Regions from separate parts of the Cedecea sp. genome, predicted to be linked through region 4. Evidence: predicted binding sites of a transcription regulator. Region 4 holds the regulator's gene; each other region holds the start of a gene.
What was found. The regulator CRP, encoded in region 4, controls carbon source genes, mostly activating them, when cyclic AMP is high. The targets are predictions, from matches to a motif close to ATGTGANNNNNNTCACAT.
Positions count from the first base shown of each region.

Region 1: rbsD (D-ribose pyranase) is a predicted target of CRP. The motif match lies at 1,631-1,648, and genes of this name have one in related genera.
Region 2: VGM55_RS11350 (GntP family permease) is a predicted target of CRP. The motif match lies at 1,188-1,205, and genes of this name have one in related genera.
Region 3: hpt (hypoxanthine phosphoribosyltransferase) is a predicted target of CRP. The motif match lies at 1,735-1,752, and genes of this name have one in related genera.

Region 1 covers NZ_DASYBS010000156.1:13,234-17,008, forward strand. Annotated here, with positions in the region: gene kup (low affinity potassium transporter Kup) at 1-1,494, shown strand, start outside; gene rbsD (D-ribose pyranase) at 1,732-2,151, shown strand; gene rbsA (ribose ABC transporter ATP-binding protein RbsA) at 2,162-3,676, shown strand; gene rbsC (ribose ABC transporter permease) at 3,673-3,775, shown strand, end outside.
Region 2 covers NZ_DASYBS010000065.1:155,312-159,086, forward strand. Annotated here, with positions in the region: gene rna (ribonuclease I) at 1-330, shown strand, start outside; gene VGM55_RS11340 (hypothetical protein) at 424-582, shown strand; gene VGM55_RS11345 (hypothetical protein) at 679-840, opposite strand; gene VGM55_RS11350 (GntP family permease) at 1,337-2,713, shown strand; gene rnk (nucleoside diphosphate kinase regulator) at 2,874-3,284, shown strand; gene VGM55_RS11360 (hypothetical protein) at 3,596-3,775, shown strand, end outside.
Region 3 covers NZ_DASYBS010000113.1:135,084-138,858, reverse strand. Annotated here, with positions in the region: gene VGM55_RS19585 (ABC transporter ATP-binding protein) at 1-230, opposite strand, end outside; gene can (carbonate dehydratase) at 329-1,009, shown strand; gene hpt (hypoxanthine phosphoribosyltransferase) at 1,071-1,607, opposite strand; gene VGM55_RS19570 (glucose/quinate/shikimate family membrane-bound PQQ-dependent dehydrogenase) at 1,789-3,775, shown strand, end outside.
Region 4 covers NZ_DASYBS010000153.1:14,695-18,469, forward strand. Annotated here, with positions in the region: gene VGM55_RS24350 (phosphoribulokinase) at 1-644, shown strand, start outside; gene VGM55_RS24355 (OsmC family protein) at 682-1,086, opposite strand; gene crp (cAMP-activated global transcriptional regulator CRP) at 1,400-2,032, shown strand; gene VGM55_RS24365 (YccS/YhfK family putative transporter) at 2,094-3,775, shown strand, end outside.

The DNA of each region.
Region 1 (3,775 bases), on a different contig from region 4:
ATGTCGGCCATAGAAGGCCTGGAGATAGCCGCGCCGCAGCTGGACCAATACATCGTCCCTCTCTCTATTATTGTTCTGACGCTGCTGTTTATGATTCAGAAGCACGGCACCGGGATGGTGGGCAAGCTGTTTGCTCCGGTGATGCTGCTGTGGTTCCTGACGCTCGCCGTCCTGGGCGCGCGCAGTATTATCGGCAACCCGGAAGTCCTGCAGGCGCTTAACCCTGCCTGGGCGGTGAATTTCTTCGTGCAGTATAAAACGGTGTCGTTCGTTGCTCTCGGTGCGGTGGTGCTGGCGATAACCGGCGTTGAAGCGCTGTATGCCGATATGGGGCACTTCGGTAAGCTCCCGATTCGCATCGCATGGTTTATTGCGGTTCTGCCTTCTCTGGTCCTTAACTATTTTGGCCAGGGCGCGCTGCTGCTGAATAACCCGGAAGCGATTAAAAACCCGTTCTTCCTGCTGGCGCCTGACTGGGCGCTGATCCCGCTGCTGATTCTGGCGACGCTGGCCACGGTTATCGCCTCTCAGGCCGTTATTTCCGGCGTCTTCTCGCTGACGCGTCAGGCGGTTCGTCTGGGCTATCTCTCGCCAATGCGCATCATCCACACCTCGGAAATGGAGTCCGGGCAGATTTACATTCCGGCGATTAACTGGATCCTGTATATCGCCGTGGTTATCGTCATAGTCAGCTTCGAACATTCCAGTAATCTGGCGGCAGCATACGGGATTGCAGTAACCGGCACGATGGTGCTGACCTCGATCCTCTGCTGTACCGTCGCGCGCAAAAACTGGCACTGGAATAAAATTGCCGTGCTCCTGATGTGCGTGGGCTTCCTGTTTATCGACGTGCCGCTGTTCTCGGCTAACCTCGAGAAAATCGTCTCCGGCGGTTGGCTGCCGCTCACGCTGGGCCTCGTCATGTTTACCATCATGACGACGTGGAAGAGCGAGCGCTTCCGCCTGCTGCGCCGCATGCACGAGCACGGTAATTCTCTCGAAGCGATGATTGCTTCCCTCGAGAAGTCGCCGCCGGTTCGCGTCCCGGGCACAGCGGTCTATATGTCCCGCGCTCTGAACGTGATTCCGTTCGCGATGCTGCATAACCTCAAGCACAACAAAGTGCTGCATGAGCGAGTGGTGCTGCTGACCCTGCGTACCGAAGATGCGCCGTACGTTCACAACGTGCGTCGTGTTTCCATTGAGCAGCTGTCGCCAACCTTCTGGCGCGTGGTGGCAAGCTACGGCTGGCGTGAAACACCGAACGTGGAAGAGATTTTCCACCGCTGCGGCCTTGAGGGGCTGAGCTGCCGGATGATGGAAACATCGTTCTTTATGTCGCACGAGTCGCTGATTATCGGCAAGCGTCCGTGGTATCTCCGCCTGCGCGGCAAGCTGTTCCTCGCCCTGCAGCGAAACGCTCTACGTGCGCCTGACCAGTTTGAGATCCCGCCGAACAGGGTTATTGAGCTGGGCACCCAGGTCGAGATTTAAGTTAGCGAATCAGTGCTGGTTTCAGATATCAGGAACGATTCGGCCTGATCCCCTCACCCCGACCCTCTCCCACAGGGAGAGGGTGCAAACACTAAAAACGGTACTCAGGTACCGTTTTGCGTTTATTAGCGAAACGTTTCGATGTTGATCACACTTCTTTAACCTGGTGGTTGTTTAACCGCCATCTCATTTCCTACACTCATTATCAGCGAAACGTTTCGCTAGTGGAGCAGGAAAATGAAGAAAGGTACCGTTCTTAACGCTGATATTTCGGCCGTTATCTCCCGTCTGGGGCACACCGATACGCTGGTGATTGCCGACGCCGGGCTGCCAATTCCGCGCAATACTCAGCGCATCGATCTGGCATTGACTCACGGCGTTCCGGGCTTTATGCAGGTCGTGGACGTGGTAACTCAGGAAATGCAGGTTGAGGCGGCAATCATTGCTTCTGAAATCAAACAACATAATCCCGCGCTTCACGAAACGTTGCTCAGTCACATTGAGCAACTGCAAAAACACCAGGGAAACACCATAACTATTCGTTACATCAGTCATGAGCAGTTCAAGCAGCACACCGCGGATGCACATGCGGTTATTCGCAGCGGGGAGTGTTCCCCGTATGCGAATATCATTCTCTGTGCTGGCGTAACCTTCTGAGGAGGCCAGTATGGAACCTTTACTGCAGCTTAAAGGGATCGATAAATCGTTCCCTGGGGTGAAAGCCCTCTCTGGCGCGGCGCTGAACGTCTATCAGGGTCGTGCCATGGCGCTGGTGGGTGAAAACGGCGCCGGCAAATCCACCATGATGAAAGTCCTGACCGGGATCTACTCCAAAGATGCCGGTTCGCTGCTGTGGCTTGGGAAAGAAACGGCCTTCAGCGGGCCGAAAGCCTCCCAGGAAGCCGGCATCGGGATTATTCACCAGGAACTTAATCTCATCCCGCAGCTTAGCATTGCGGAAAACATCTTCCTTGGCCGCGAGTTTGTCGGGCGTTTTGGCAAAATTGACTGGAAGAAGATGTACCGCGAAGCCGACAAGCTGCTGGCGAAGCTGAATTTACGCTACACCAGCGAGCGCCTGGTAGGCGAGCTGTCGATTGGCGATCAGCAAATGGTCGAGATAGCCAAGGTGCTGAGCTTCGAGTCAAAAGTCATCGTCATGGATGAGCCGACCGATGCGCTGACCGACACCGAAACCGAGTCGCTGTTCCGCGTTATCCGTGAACTGAAGGCTCAGGGCTGCGGCATCGTTTATATCTCCCACCGCATGAAAGAGATCTTTGAAGTCTGCGACGACGTGACCGTTCTGCGCGACGGGCAGTTTATCGCCGAGCGCGAAGTCTCCGTACTCACCGAAGACACGCTTATCGAAATGATGGTTGGCCGCAAGCTTGAAGACCAGTATCCGCATCTGGACAAACAGCCGGGCGACATTCGTCTGCGGGTCGATAACGTTTCCGGCCCCGGCGTGAAAGAGGTTTCTTTCACGCTGCGCAAAGGTGAAATCCTCGGCGTGGCCGGGCTGATGGGCGCCGGACGTACCGAGCTCATGAAAGTGCTGTACGGTGCGCTGCCGAGAACCGGCGGCTATGTGGCGCTGGATGGCCGGGAAGTGGTGACTCGCTCTCCGCAGGACGGGCTGGCAAACGGCATCGTTTACATCTCCGAAGACCGCAAGCGCGATGGCCTGGTACTGGGCATGTCGGTGAAAGAGAACATGTCGCTGACCGCGCTGCGCTATTTCAGCCGCGACGTTGGCAGCCTGAAGCATAAAGATGAGCAGCAGGCGGTGCAGGATTTCATTCGCCTGTTTAACGTCAAAACGCCTTCTATGGAGCAGCCGATTGGCCTGCTGTCCGGCGGTAACCAACAGAAAGTCGCCATCGCGCGCGGCCTGATGACCCGCCCGAAAGTGCTGATCCTCGATGAGCCAACGCGCGGCGTTGACGTTGGGGCGAAAAAAGAAATTTATCAGTTAATTAACCAGTTCAAAGCCGAAGGGTTGAGCATCATTCTGGTGTCGTCCGAGATGCCGGAAGTGCTGGGCATGAGCGACCGCATCATGGTTATCCACGAAGGGCGACTGAGCGGGGAGTTCTCCCGTGAAGACGCTACCCAGGAGGCGCTGATGGCCGCGGCCGTTGGTAAGCTTAATCGAGTGAATCAGGAGTTAGATAAATGAGTACCCAGACCGTGTCCACCCGTCGCTGGTTCACCAAAGCGTGGCTGTTGGAGCAAAAATCGCTGATCGCTCTGCTGGTGCTGATTGCGATTGTCTCGG
Region 2 (3,775 bases), on a different contig from region 4:
TTTGGTTTTAACCCGGACGATTACTTCGGCACCATGGTGCGGCTTAACGGCGAAGTGAAGCAGAGCGAGTTTGGTAAATTTCTAGCCCAGAACTACGGCCAGGTGGTAACGCGTAAGGCGTTCAACAAGGCCGTGAAGAACACCTGGGGCAGCGACGCCGTAGAAGCCATAAAGCTAACCTGCGACGGCAATCCAGCCTTTCTCACGGAAATGCAGATCTCACTGCTGGCAGATAAGATCAACCAGCCGCTGCAAAGCGCCTCGTTTGCACCGCAAAAACATCCCGGTAACTGCGGGAAAAGCTTCCGCCTGGATGCGGTTGGCTACTGAGCAAAGATAAATACTGAAGTCAAAAATTAATCGCATCACTATTTGTTCAGGTTTTTTGGTTATAGCCTTCAGGTATCGGAACTGGAGGTCATCATGAGCAGAACAAAACGGTATTTACTGCAGTTAAAAGCGCAGTTTGAAAGCGAAGGTAAAAAGCAAAAGCTACTGGGCTTTATTTGGCTCTCGCCACAGCAGCGCTACGAGATCCTCAAAGAGCTTCTGCTGCCGATTGCAGAACACAATGTTCGTTAAAATCATGCGGACCAGCGAATAAATCGCTGGCCCGCTCGTTCAATAATTCGAAAATACATCTCTTCTGCTACGGAATTACCGAACTGAAAGCCTGAATTAATAACCTGCGGCTTTATTAGCAGCCTTAATTCTTTCATTTCTCATATTTTTATCATGCGAGTCTTTGGCATTTAATATTTCACCCGTCGCGCTGATAAAATCCGAGGCCGTACAGCCGGTTAGCAGTAGCGCCGTAGAGAAAAAAACCGCTTTAAGCATAGAACCATCCATGATGAAATTAATACTAACAATATCAACCAACTAGATTAAAAACACAAAGAAACTGCATTTCCCAATGATATTCAACGGGCGTGGATTTTAGCCAGCGTGAAAATAAATAAAAGAATTTTCCGCCCCGTTGAAATAAATTACCCATAAAGGATTACTGCCAGAAAAACATAATAAAAACACAGTCGTTCTACTGTCTGCCGACAACTGGATATCCCTTGGGGTAAATTCTATCCCCCATATCCTCTGCCTGCGAGCCAAACCCGACACAGGTGCGTGTCAGATTTTCCCTGGCCAAACAATTCTCTCGTACAGGTTTCACCCTGATTATTTTGATTGTTTGAACTTCATCCCAAAATGTAAACGAACATGACAGAGTTCGTTTACAGCCGCCCCAATGTTACCGATATCATGTTACCGGTATCAGCTGTATCTGATGGCACACCATTGGTGCATTCATCTAAAAATTCGGCTCTGGGGAAATAATATGACTGAAATAACAACAAGTTTAGGCGCAGGAACCCTGTTGGGAATTGCCGCCAGTTCCGTCGTGCTCCTGCTCGTGTTGATCATGCGTTTTCGCGTGCATGCCTTCCTGGCGCTGACCCTGGTAAGCGTCGTGGTGGCACTCGTGACCGGCGTTCCCTTCGATAAAATCGTCCCGACGATTCTGGGCTGTTTCGGCAGCACGCTGGCGGGAGTAGCTTTGCTGGTTGGTCTCGGCGCCATGATTGGCCGACTGCTGGAGATTTCCGGCGGGGCAAAGGTGCTGGCCGACACTCTGGTGGGCACCTTCGGCTCGCACCGGGCCCCCTTCGCGCTGGGCGTCGCGTCCCTGCTGTTCGGCTTCCCTATCTTCTTCGACGCGGGCCTGGTGGTGATGCTGCCGATTATTTTCAGCGTGGCGAAGCAGTTTGGTGGCTCCACGCTGAAATATGCCCTCCCGGCGGCCGGCGCCTTTGCCGTTATGCATGCCCTGTTGCCGCCTCATCCAGGGCCGGTTGCCGCCAGCGAGCTGCTGGGGGCAAACATCGGGCTGCTGGTCGTCGTGGGGCTGATTATCGCCATCCCGACCTGGTACATCGGTGCCTATCTGTTTGGGCTGTATGCCGGGAAGAAATTCGATATTCCGCTGCCTGGCTCCTTCCTTGGTAAAATTGAGGCTGACGAAAACCACCAGCCACCGTCGTTCGGCATGGTCATGACGATTCTGCTCATGCCGCTGGTGCTGATTTTCCTGGATACCGGCCTTAACACCGCCACGGTACTCGGCTGGGTCAGCGCCGACAACACGCTGGTTAACTTCTTACGTATGCTGGGCAAAACGCCAATTGCGTTGCTGATCACCGTGCTGTTTGCGCTGGCGATATTCAGCGGTAAACACAGTCGCCAGCATCTGGAAAAAGTCTGTGACGGCGCCCTCGGCCCTATTTGCGGCATTATTCTGGTCACCGGCGCGGGCGGCATGTTCGGCGGCGTACTGCGTGCAAGCGGCATTGGTGATGCGCTGGCTGGCGTACTCTCGGATACCGGAATGCCGGTTATCGTTGCCGCATTCGTTATATCAACCGCGCTCCGCGTCGCTCAGGGATCTGCAACCGTCGCGCTGACGACCACCGCCGCGCTGGTCTCGCCGATGGTCGAAGCCACCACCGGCCTCAGCCAGTTTGACTTGTGCTTTATCGTTATCGCCATCGCAGGCGGCGCAACCGTCCTGTCTCACGTGAATGACTCGGGCTTTTGGCTGGTGGGGCGCTTCCTGGAAATGGACGAGAAAACGACGCTGAAAACCTGGACGGTCATGGAAACGTTGATCGGGACCATTGCCTTCCTGCTGGCAGCGTTGGGCAGCGTGATTTTGTAAGCGGCGAAGGCAAAGCCAAAATGTGAGTTATCTCGCTTTCAACTGTACGCTAAGCTCAGTATCATCATTCTTACATGAACAACCCTCGCCGGTTTCGGTGAGGGTTTTTCTTTGTAAGCTTTCAGCACATGAGTGCCCTGTTTTTTACACGGAGAGAATAATGTCCAGACCTGCCATCATCATTAACGAACTAGACGCCGAACGCCTTGACCGCCTGCTGGAACAGCCGCAGTACGCCAAAGCCCCGGTGGCAGAGGCGCTAAACGCCGAGCTGGATCGCGCTGAGATGTGCAGCCCGGAAAAGATGCCACCGGATGTTGTATCCATGAACAGCCGCGTAGAGTTTCGCGATTTAAGCACCCGGGAAGTCCACGTTCGTACGCTGGTCTACCCGGCAAACCTGACCGACAGCGACAGCCAGCTGTCCGTTATGGCACCGGTTGGTGCCGCGCTGCTGGGCCTGCGGGTGGGAGATGCGATCAACTGGATCTTACCAAACGGCAGCCAGACGAACCTCGAAGTTCTGGCGCTGCAATACCAGCCGGAAGCCGCCGGTGAATTCCATCGCTAATCCTGTCCCCCCTCTGTCTCTACAGGGGGGAATCTGCCACAGCGATTATTTTTTACTTCCATTACCCGCTTATATCGCTTAATTTCAACTACCAATAGTTATAGTTTCTGTACAAAAAGAAGATTTATCTTTGTTTAATTAATTGACAAAGCTGATATCATTCATGCCAGTGCATTTTATTTTGCTGAAATGTAAATATCCGTACCAGATAAATAACATATCACCCCTCACTCATTGACGTAGATTATCTATTAATGTTATTCACGGCGGTGCCGATATATTTCCGATGGTTATTTATAAATGGAGAAGTTATGAAAAAGGTTGCAAAGTTATTCGGTATGTTTGTGATTTTAGGGGTTCTCGCTGGCTGTGCGCGTACGGCACCTATCGCGAATATTCAAACAACCGTTAGCGCGGGTCACACTGACGCGCAGGTTAAAAATGCGATTCTTAAAGCCGGTATTCAGCGCCAGTGGATAATGAACGAAGTT
Region 3 (3,775 bases), on a different contig from region 4:
TTAGCGTTGACCACATCTTTTTGCAGGTCGTAGCCAAACACCCGCACGCGGCCGGAGGTTTTATTCACCAGAGAGCTGATGATGCCGATGGTGGTAGATTTACCCGCGCCGTTAGGGCCGAGCAGCGCATAGAAATCGCCGGCCTCAACACGAAGATCTATCCCACGCAGCGCCTGAACGCCGCCGGGATAGGTTTTCGTTAACTGTTCCAGTTCCAATGCAATTGTCATGGATATTCGCTTACCTTAGTTCGGTACTTGTTTGAAAATTCGTTGAGTTACCCTATATTACCCCATCGCACTTCTCGGGTGACAGGCGTTAACCTCACATGAAAGATATTGATTCCCTTATCAGCAATAATGAACTTTGGTCAAAAATGCTGGTTGAGGAAGACCCCGGTTTCTTCGAAAGACTTGCCCAGGCACAAAAACCCCGCTTTCTCTGGATTGGCTGCTCTGACAGCCGCGTTCCCGCTGAACGGCTCACCGGCCTGGAGCCAGGCGAACTCTTTGTTCACCGCAATGTCGCGAACCTGGTTGTTCATACCGATCTGAACTGCCTTTCCGTCGTCCAGTACGCCGTTGACGTGCTTGAAGTTGAGCACATTATTATTTGCGGCCACTACGGCTGCGGCGGCGTGCAGGCTGCGGTAGAGAACCCTGAGCTTGGCTTAATCAACAACTGGCTGCTGCACATTCGCGATCTGTGGTTCAAGCATAGTTCGCTCCTGGGGGAACTGGCACCGGAACAGCGCATGGATACGCTCTGTGAACTGAACGTCATGGAGCAGGTGTACAACATCGGCCATTCCACCATCATGCAGTCTGCCTGGAAGCGCGGCCAGAAAGTCACGGTGCATGGTTGGGTGTATGGGATTCACGACGGGCGTCTGCGCGACCTTGAAGTCACGGCCACCAGCCGCGAATCACTTGAGCAGGGTTACCGCAGCGGGATATCCAACCTGAAAAATACCCATCATAGCCACCGGAATCGCGCAGCTTCGCAGTAATCCCACCAAAAGTGGATAGCAAAAAGGGCCCTTAAGGCCCTTTTTTGTTAGCTAGCGACTTTTACTCGTCGAGCATGACCACTTTGCCGACAAACGGCAGGTGGCGATAGCGCTGGGCATAGTCGATGCCGTAGCCCACAACGAACTCGTCCGGAATGGAGAAGCCAACGTATTCAACGTTAACGTTCACTTCGCGGCGGGTTGGTTTGTCCAGCAGCGTACAGATGGCCAGAGATTTTGGCTCGCGCAGGCTCAGGATTTCACGCACTTTGCTCAGGGTGTTGCCGGAGTCGATAATGTCTTCGACGATCAGCACGTCTTTCCCGCGAATGTCCTCATCCAGATCTTTAAGGATCTTCACGTCACGGGTGGTGGACATGCCGCTGCCGTAGCTGGAGGCGGTCATAAAATCGACTTCATGGGACACCTGCACTTCACGGCACAGATCGGCCATAAACATAAATGAACCGCGCAGCAGACCTACCAGCACCATGTCACTGCCGCTGTCGCGATAGTGCTCGGTGATTTGACGACCCAGTTCAGCAACACGGGCTTTGATCTCCGCTTCCGGGATCATCACTTCAACAGTATGTTTCATATCTCTAACCATATGATTTAAAAACAAATCATTTAATGCTGGTTTACCTGCAGCCAACACAAAATATTGAGGCGAGGAGTATACCAGCAAATCACTTTCACATCCGCACTCTAAAAAAAAGCCATAAATGTGACAACTATCACACTTGTTAATAACTATAATTGAATGCTATCAAACCTTTATGAGTGTGATAATTGTGAATACAAATAAAACCGGATCGCAACTATTTGTGACCCTCTCAGCCCTCTTTGCCGTTCTTTGCGGGCTCTATTTACTCTTTGGCGGGATATGGTTAGTGACTATCGGCGGATCGTGGTATTACCCGATCGCCGGACTGGTGATGCTCGGCGTCGCCTGGCTGCTGTGGAAAAGTAAAGCTTCGGCTCTCTGGCTCTACGCTGCCCTGTTGCTGTGTACTATGGCCTGGGGCGTGTGGGAAGTTGGCTTTGACTTCTGGGCGCTGACGCCGCGCTGCGACGTGCTGGTGTTCTTCGGCGTCTGGCTCCTGCTGCCGTTTGTGTATCGCCGCCTGGTGATCCCAGCAAGCGGCGCGGCTGCATCGCTGGTGGCTTCACTGCTGATCAGCGCCGTTGTGCTGGTCTGGGCAGGCTTTAACGACCCTCAGGAGATAAACGGTACACTGCAGCTGGATAACGCTTCCACCACCGCAGCGTCTTCCATCCCTGATGCCGACTGGCCTGCCTATGGCCGTAATCAGGAAGGCCAGCGTTTCTCCCCGCTCAAGCAGATAACCACCCAAAACGTGGGCCAGTTGAAAGAAGCCTGGCGCTTCCAGACCGGTGACGTGAAGCGTGCTACCGACCCGGGTGAAATCACCAACGAAGTCACCCCGATCAAAATTCGGGACATGCTTTACCTGTGTACCGCACACCAGCAGCTGTTCGCGCTGGATGCGTCTACCGGGAAAGAGAAGTGGAAGTTTGACCCTCAATTAAATACCGATCCTTCGTTCCAGCACGTGACCTGCCGTGGCGTTTCTTACCACGAGGCCACCGCGGATAACGCCTCCCCGGACGTTGTTGCAGACTGCCCTCGCCGCATCATTCTGCCGGTAAACGACGGTCGCCTGTTTGCGCTCAATGCCGACACCGGCAAGCTGTGTGAAAGCTTTGCGAACAAAGGCATCCTGAACCTGCAAACCAATCAGCCGGTGACCACACCGGGGATGTATGAGCCGACGTCACCGCCTATCATTACCGATAAGGTCATTGTGATTGCCGGTGCGGTAACCGATAACTTCTCCACCCGTGAGCCTTCCGGCGTGATCCGTGGTTTTGACGTTAATACCGGTAAACTACTGTGGGCGTTTGACCCAGGCGCGAAAGATCCAAACGTTATTCCGGATGACGAGCATCATTACACGCTGAACTCCCCGAACTCGTGGGCGCCGGCGGCATATGATGCAAAACTGGATCTGGTTTACCTGCCGATGGGCGTGACTACGCCAGACATTTGGGGCGGCAACCGCACGCCTGAGCAGGAACGTTACGCCAGCAGCATCGTGGCGCTGAATGCCACCACCGGTAAGCTGGCCTGGTCCTATCAGACCGTACACCACGACCTGTGGGATATGGACATGCCTGCCCAGCCAACCCTTGCGGATATCACCGACAAGAACGGCAATACGGTTCCGGTTGTCTACGCTCCGGCCAAAACCGGCAACATCTTTGTGCTGGACAGGCGCGACGGTAAATTAGTGGTTCCTGCACCGGAACAGCCGGTCCCGCAGGGCGCCGCCAAAGGTGACCATGTTTCCCCTACTCAGCCGTTCTCCGAGCTGACCTTCCGTCCGAAGAAAGATCTGAGCGGCGCGGATATGTGGGGCGCAACCATGTTTGACCAGCTGGTGTGCCGCGTGATGTTCCACAGCATGCGTTATGAAGGCATCTTTACCCCACCTTCAGAAAAAGGAACGCTGGTGTTCCCGGGTAACCTGGGGATGTTCGAATGGGGCGGGATTTCCGTTGACCCGAATAATCAGGTCGCGATGACCAACCCGATGGCGCTGCCGTTCGTGTCGAAGCTGATTCCACGTGGCCCTGGCAACCCAATGGAGCCGCCAAAAGACGCCAAGGGTTCAGGCACTGAATCCGGCGTTCAGCCACAGTACGGCGTGCCGTATGGCGTAACGCTGAACCCGTTCCTGT
Region 4 (3,775 bases):
TCGGTTTACTGGAACAAACCTTTATCGAATACGGCCAGAGCGGCAAAGGTCAATCACGTAAATATCTGCATACCTACGATGAAGCCGTGCCGTGGAACCAGGTGCCGGGTACCTTTACGCCGTGGCAGCCGCTGCCGGAACCAACCGACGTGCTGTTTTATGAAGGCCTGCACGGCGGCGTTGTCACCCCGCAACATAACGTAGCAGACTGCGTGGATTTGCTGGTTGGCGTGGTGCCTATTGTTAACCTGGAATGGATTCAGAAGCTGGTTCGCGACACCGGCGAGCGCGGCCATTCGCGGGAAGCGGTGATGGACTCCGTCGTGCGTTCGATGGACGATTACATCAACTTCATTACGCCGCAGTTCTCACGCACCCATATTAACTTCCAGCGCGTCCCGACGGTGGATACCTCTAACCCGTTTGCCGCACGTGCCATTCCGTCGCTGGACGAAAGCTTCGTGGTTATCCATTTCCGCGGGCTGGACGATATCGACTTCCCTTATCTGCTGGCGATGCTGCAAGGATCGTTTATCTCCCACATCAACACTCTGGTGGTGCCTGGCGGGAAAATGGGGCTGGCGATGGAGCTGATTATGGGGCCGCTGGTGCAGCGACTGGCGGAAGGCAGGAAGATTGCCTGATTCGGCAGAGGCGGCGTGAATGCCGCCTTTTTGATCTTTATGCTTCGATCACTTCATAGCTGTGGGTAATGTTTGCCGCTTTCCCAAGCATCAGCGCTACCGAACAATACTTTTCAGCAGAAAGATCGACCGCGCGCGATACGGCGCTATCCTTCAGCTCTTTTCCGGTAACCACAAAGTGCAGATTAATATGGGTGAACAGGCGCGGCGCTTCTTCACGGCGCTCAGAGGTCAGCTTGACTTCACAATCCATCACGTCGTGGCGACCTTTTTGCAAAATCGACACCACGTCAATGGCGCTACAGCCGCCCGCCGCCATCAGCAGCATTTCCATTGGGCTTGGCGCTTTATCACCAGAATTACCGTCCATCAAGATCTGGTGGCCAGAAGCGGACTCCCCGAGGAAGGTCATGCCTTCCACCCATTTAACACGTGCCTGCATTTTGCCTACTCCTGTTGAGAAAATATTCTTTCAGATTACGCGTCTACGTCAAAACTGGCAACGTAAGGCGATCCAAGTCATGCTGAAACGAGACAAGACAAGACACTTACCAAAAGCTATGCTAAAACAATTCGGATGCTGCTGCGATACAGAGACGTTTATGCCGCAAGCAGAGGAAACGACTAATTACAGGCCGCAGGATTGACCTGCCCGCCAGTTCCCAGGGTATGGGAAAATTTCACGATTGCAACGCCAGACAAGAGGTTCCGAGTCTTGTCTTTGGTAGCCAGTTTATAACAGAGGATAACCGCGCATGGTGCTTGGCAAACCGCAAACAGACCCGACTCTCGAATGGTTCTTGTCTCATTGCCACATTCATAAGTATCCGTCGAAGAGCACGCTGATTCACCAGGGTGAAAAGGCGGAGACGCTGTATTACATCGTCAAAGGCTCCGTAGCTGTTCTGATTAAAGATGAAGAAGGCAAGGAGATGATCCTTTCTTATCTGAATCAGGGTGATTTCATTGGTGAATTAGGCTTGTTCGAAGAAGGTCAGGAGCGTAGCGCCTGGGTTCGTGCCAAGACAGCCTGTGAAGTAGCTGAAATTTCCTATAAAAAATTCCGTCAGCTGATTCAGGTCAACCCGGACATCCTGATGCGTCTGTCTTCCCAGATGGCACGCCGCCTGCAGGTTACCTCCGAGAAAGTCGGCAACCTCGCCTTCCTGGACGTGACCGGCCGCATCGCACAGACGCTGCTGAACCTGGCTAAACAGCCGGACGCCATGACCCACCCGGACGGGATGCAGATTAAAATCACCCGCCAGGAAATCGGTCAGATCGTGGGCTGCTCCCGCGAAACCGTTGGCCGTATTCTGAAAATGCTGGAAGACCAGAATCTCATTTCCGCACACGGTAAAACGATTGTCGTTTACGGCACGCGTTAATTAGCCCCATAAAGGCGTGTCGCTTCGGTAACACGCCTTTTTTGTCTCTACAATTCAGGCTATGTGGAAGAGATTAATTTATCACCCGGAAGTTAACTACGCGCTGCGGCAAACGCTGGTGCTGTGTCTACCCGTGGCTATCGGCCTGGTCCTCGACAGCCTGCAAAATGGCCTGCTTTTCTCGTTAGTGCCTGCCTGCTGCAACATTGCCGGGCTGGACACGCCGCATAAACGCTTCTTCAAACGTTTGATCATTGGCGGCGGCCTGTTCGCCGTCAGCAGCCTAATCATGCAGCTTCTGCTGCTTTATACCCACGTCCCGCTGCCTGCGATATTAATCGTTATGGCCCTGCTGCTCGGCGTCACGGCGGAAATAAGCTCACTGCATGCTCGCCTGCTGCCCGCGTCGCTGATTGCCGCAATCTTCACGCTCAGCATGGCTGGTAACATGCCTATCTGGAAACCGATGGTGCTCTATATCTCCGGCACCATCTGGTACGGCGCGTTCAACTGGTTCTGGTTCAGACTATGGCGTGAACAGCCGCTCAGAGAGTCGCTAAGCCTGCTGTACCGTCAGCTTGCGGACTACTGTGAGGCAAAATACAGCCTGCTGACCCAGCACACCGATCCGGAAAAAGCGCTGCCTCCCTTACTTGCCCGCCAGCAAAAAGCCGTCGACCTGATAACCATCTGCTACCAGCAGCTGCATATGCTGTCGGCTAACCAGCAAAACGGCTACAAGCGCCTGCTGCGCGCTTTCCAGGTCGCACTGGATTTGCAGGAACACATTTCGGTGAGCCTGCATCAGCCAGAAGAGGTTCAGAAGCTGGTCGAGCAAAGTCATGCGGAAGCCGTGATCCGCTGGAATGCCCAAACCATCGCCGCGCGCCTGCGGGTGCTGGCAGACGATATTCTCTATCACCGCTACCCGACGCGCTTTACCATGGACAAACAGATCGACGCCCTGGAAAAGATCGCCCGTCAGAACCCGGATAATCCGGTTGGTCAATTTTGTCACTACCATTTCAGCCGCATAGCCCGGGTGCTGAAAACCCAGCGTCCGCTGTACGTGAGGGATTTAATGGAAGACAGGGAACGCCGACTGCCTTTCTTCCCGGCGCTGAAAAACTACCTTTCTTTCAAATCATCGGCGCTGCGCAGCTCCGCACGCCTGGGCGTAATGCTGACGATTGCCAGCCTGCTTGGGTCTTTCTTACATCTGCCTAAACCGTACTGGATCCTGATGACGGTGATGTTCGTGACTCAAAACGGCTATGGCGCAACGCGGGTACGTATTGTGCACAGGGCGGCAGGCACCATGGCTGGGCTGTGTATCGCCGGTATTACCCTGCACTTCCACGTTCCGGACAGCTACACCCTACTGGCGATGCTGATGATTACCCTGGTGAGCTATCTGTTCATTCGCAAAAGCTACGGCTGGGCCACCATCGGCTTTACCGTTACGGCGGTATATACCCTGCAGCTCATTACCCTAAGCGCCGAAAGCTACATCATTCCGCGGCTTATCGACACGCTGCTCGGCTGCCTGATAGCCTTTGGCGGCATGATCTGGCTTTGGCCACAGTGGCAAACTGGCCTACTGCGTCAGAACGCCCACGACGCGCTCGAGGCCGATCAGGACGCCATTCGCCTGATACTGAGCAACGATCCGGAACCCACGCCGCTGGCCTGGCAACGCATGCGGGTCAACCAGGCACATAATGCGCTGTTTAACTCGCTCAA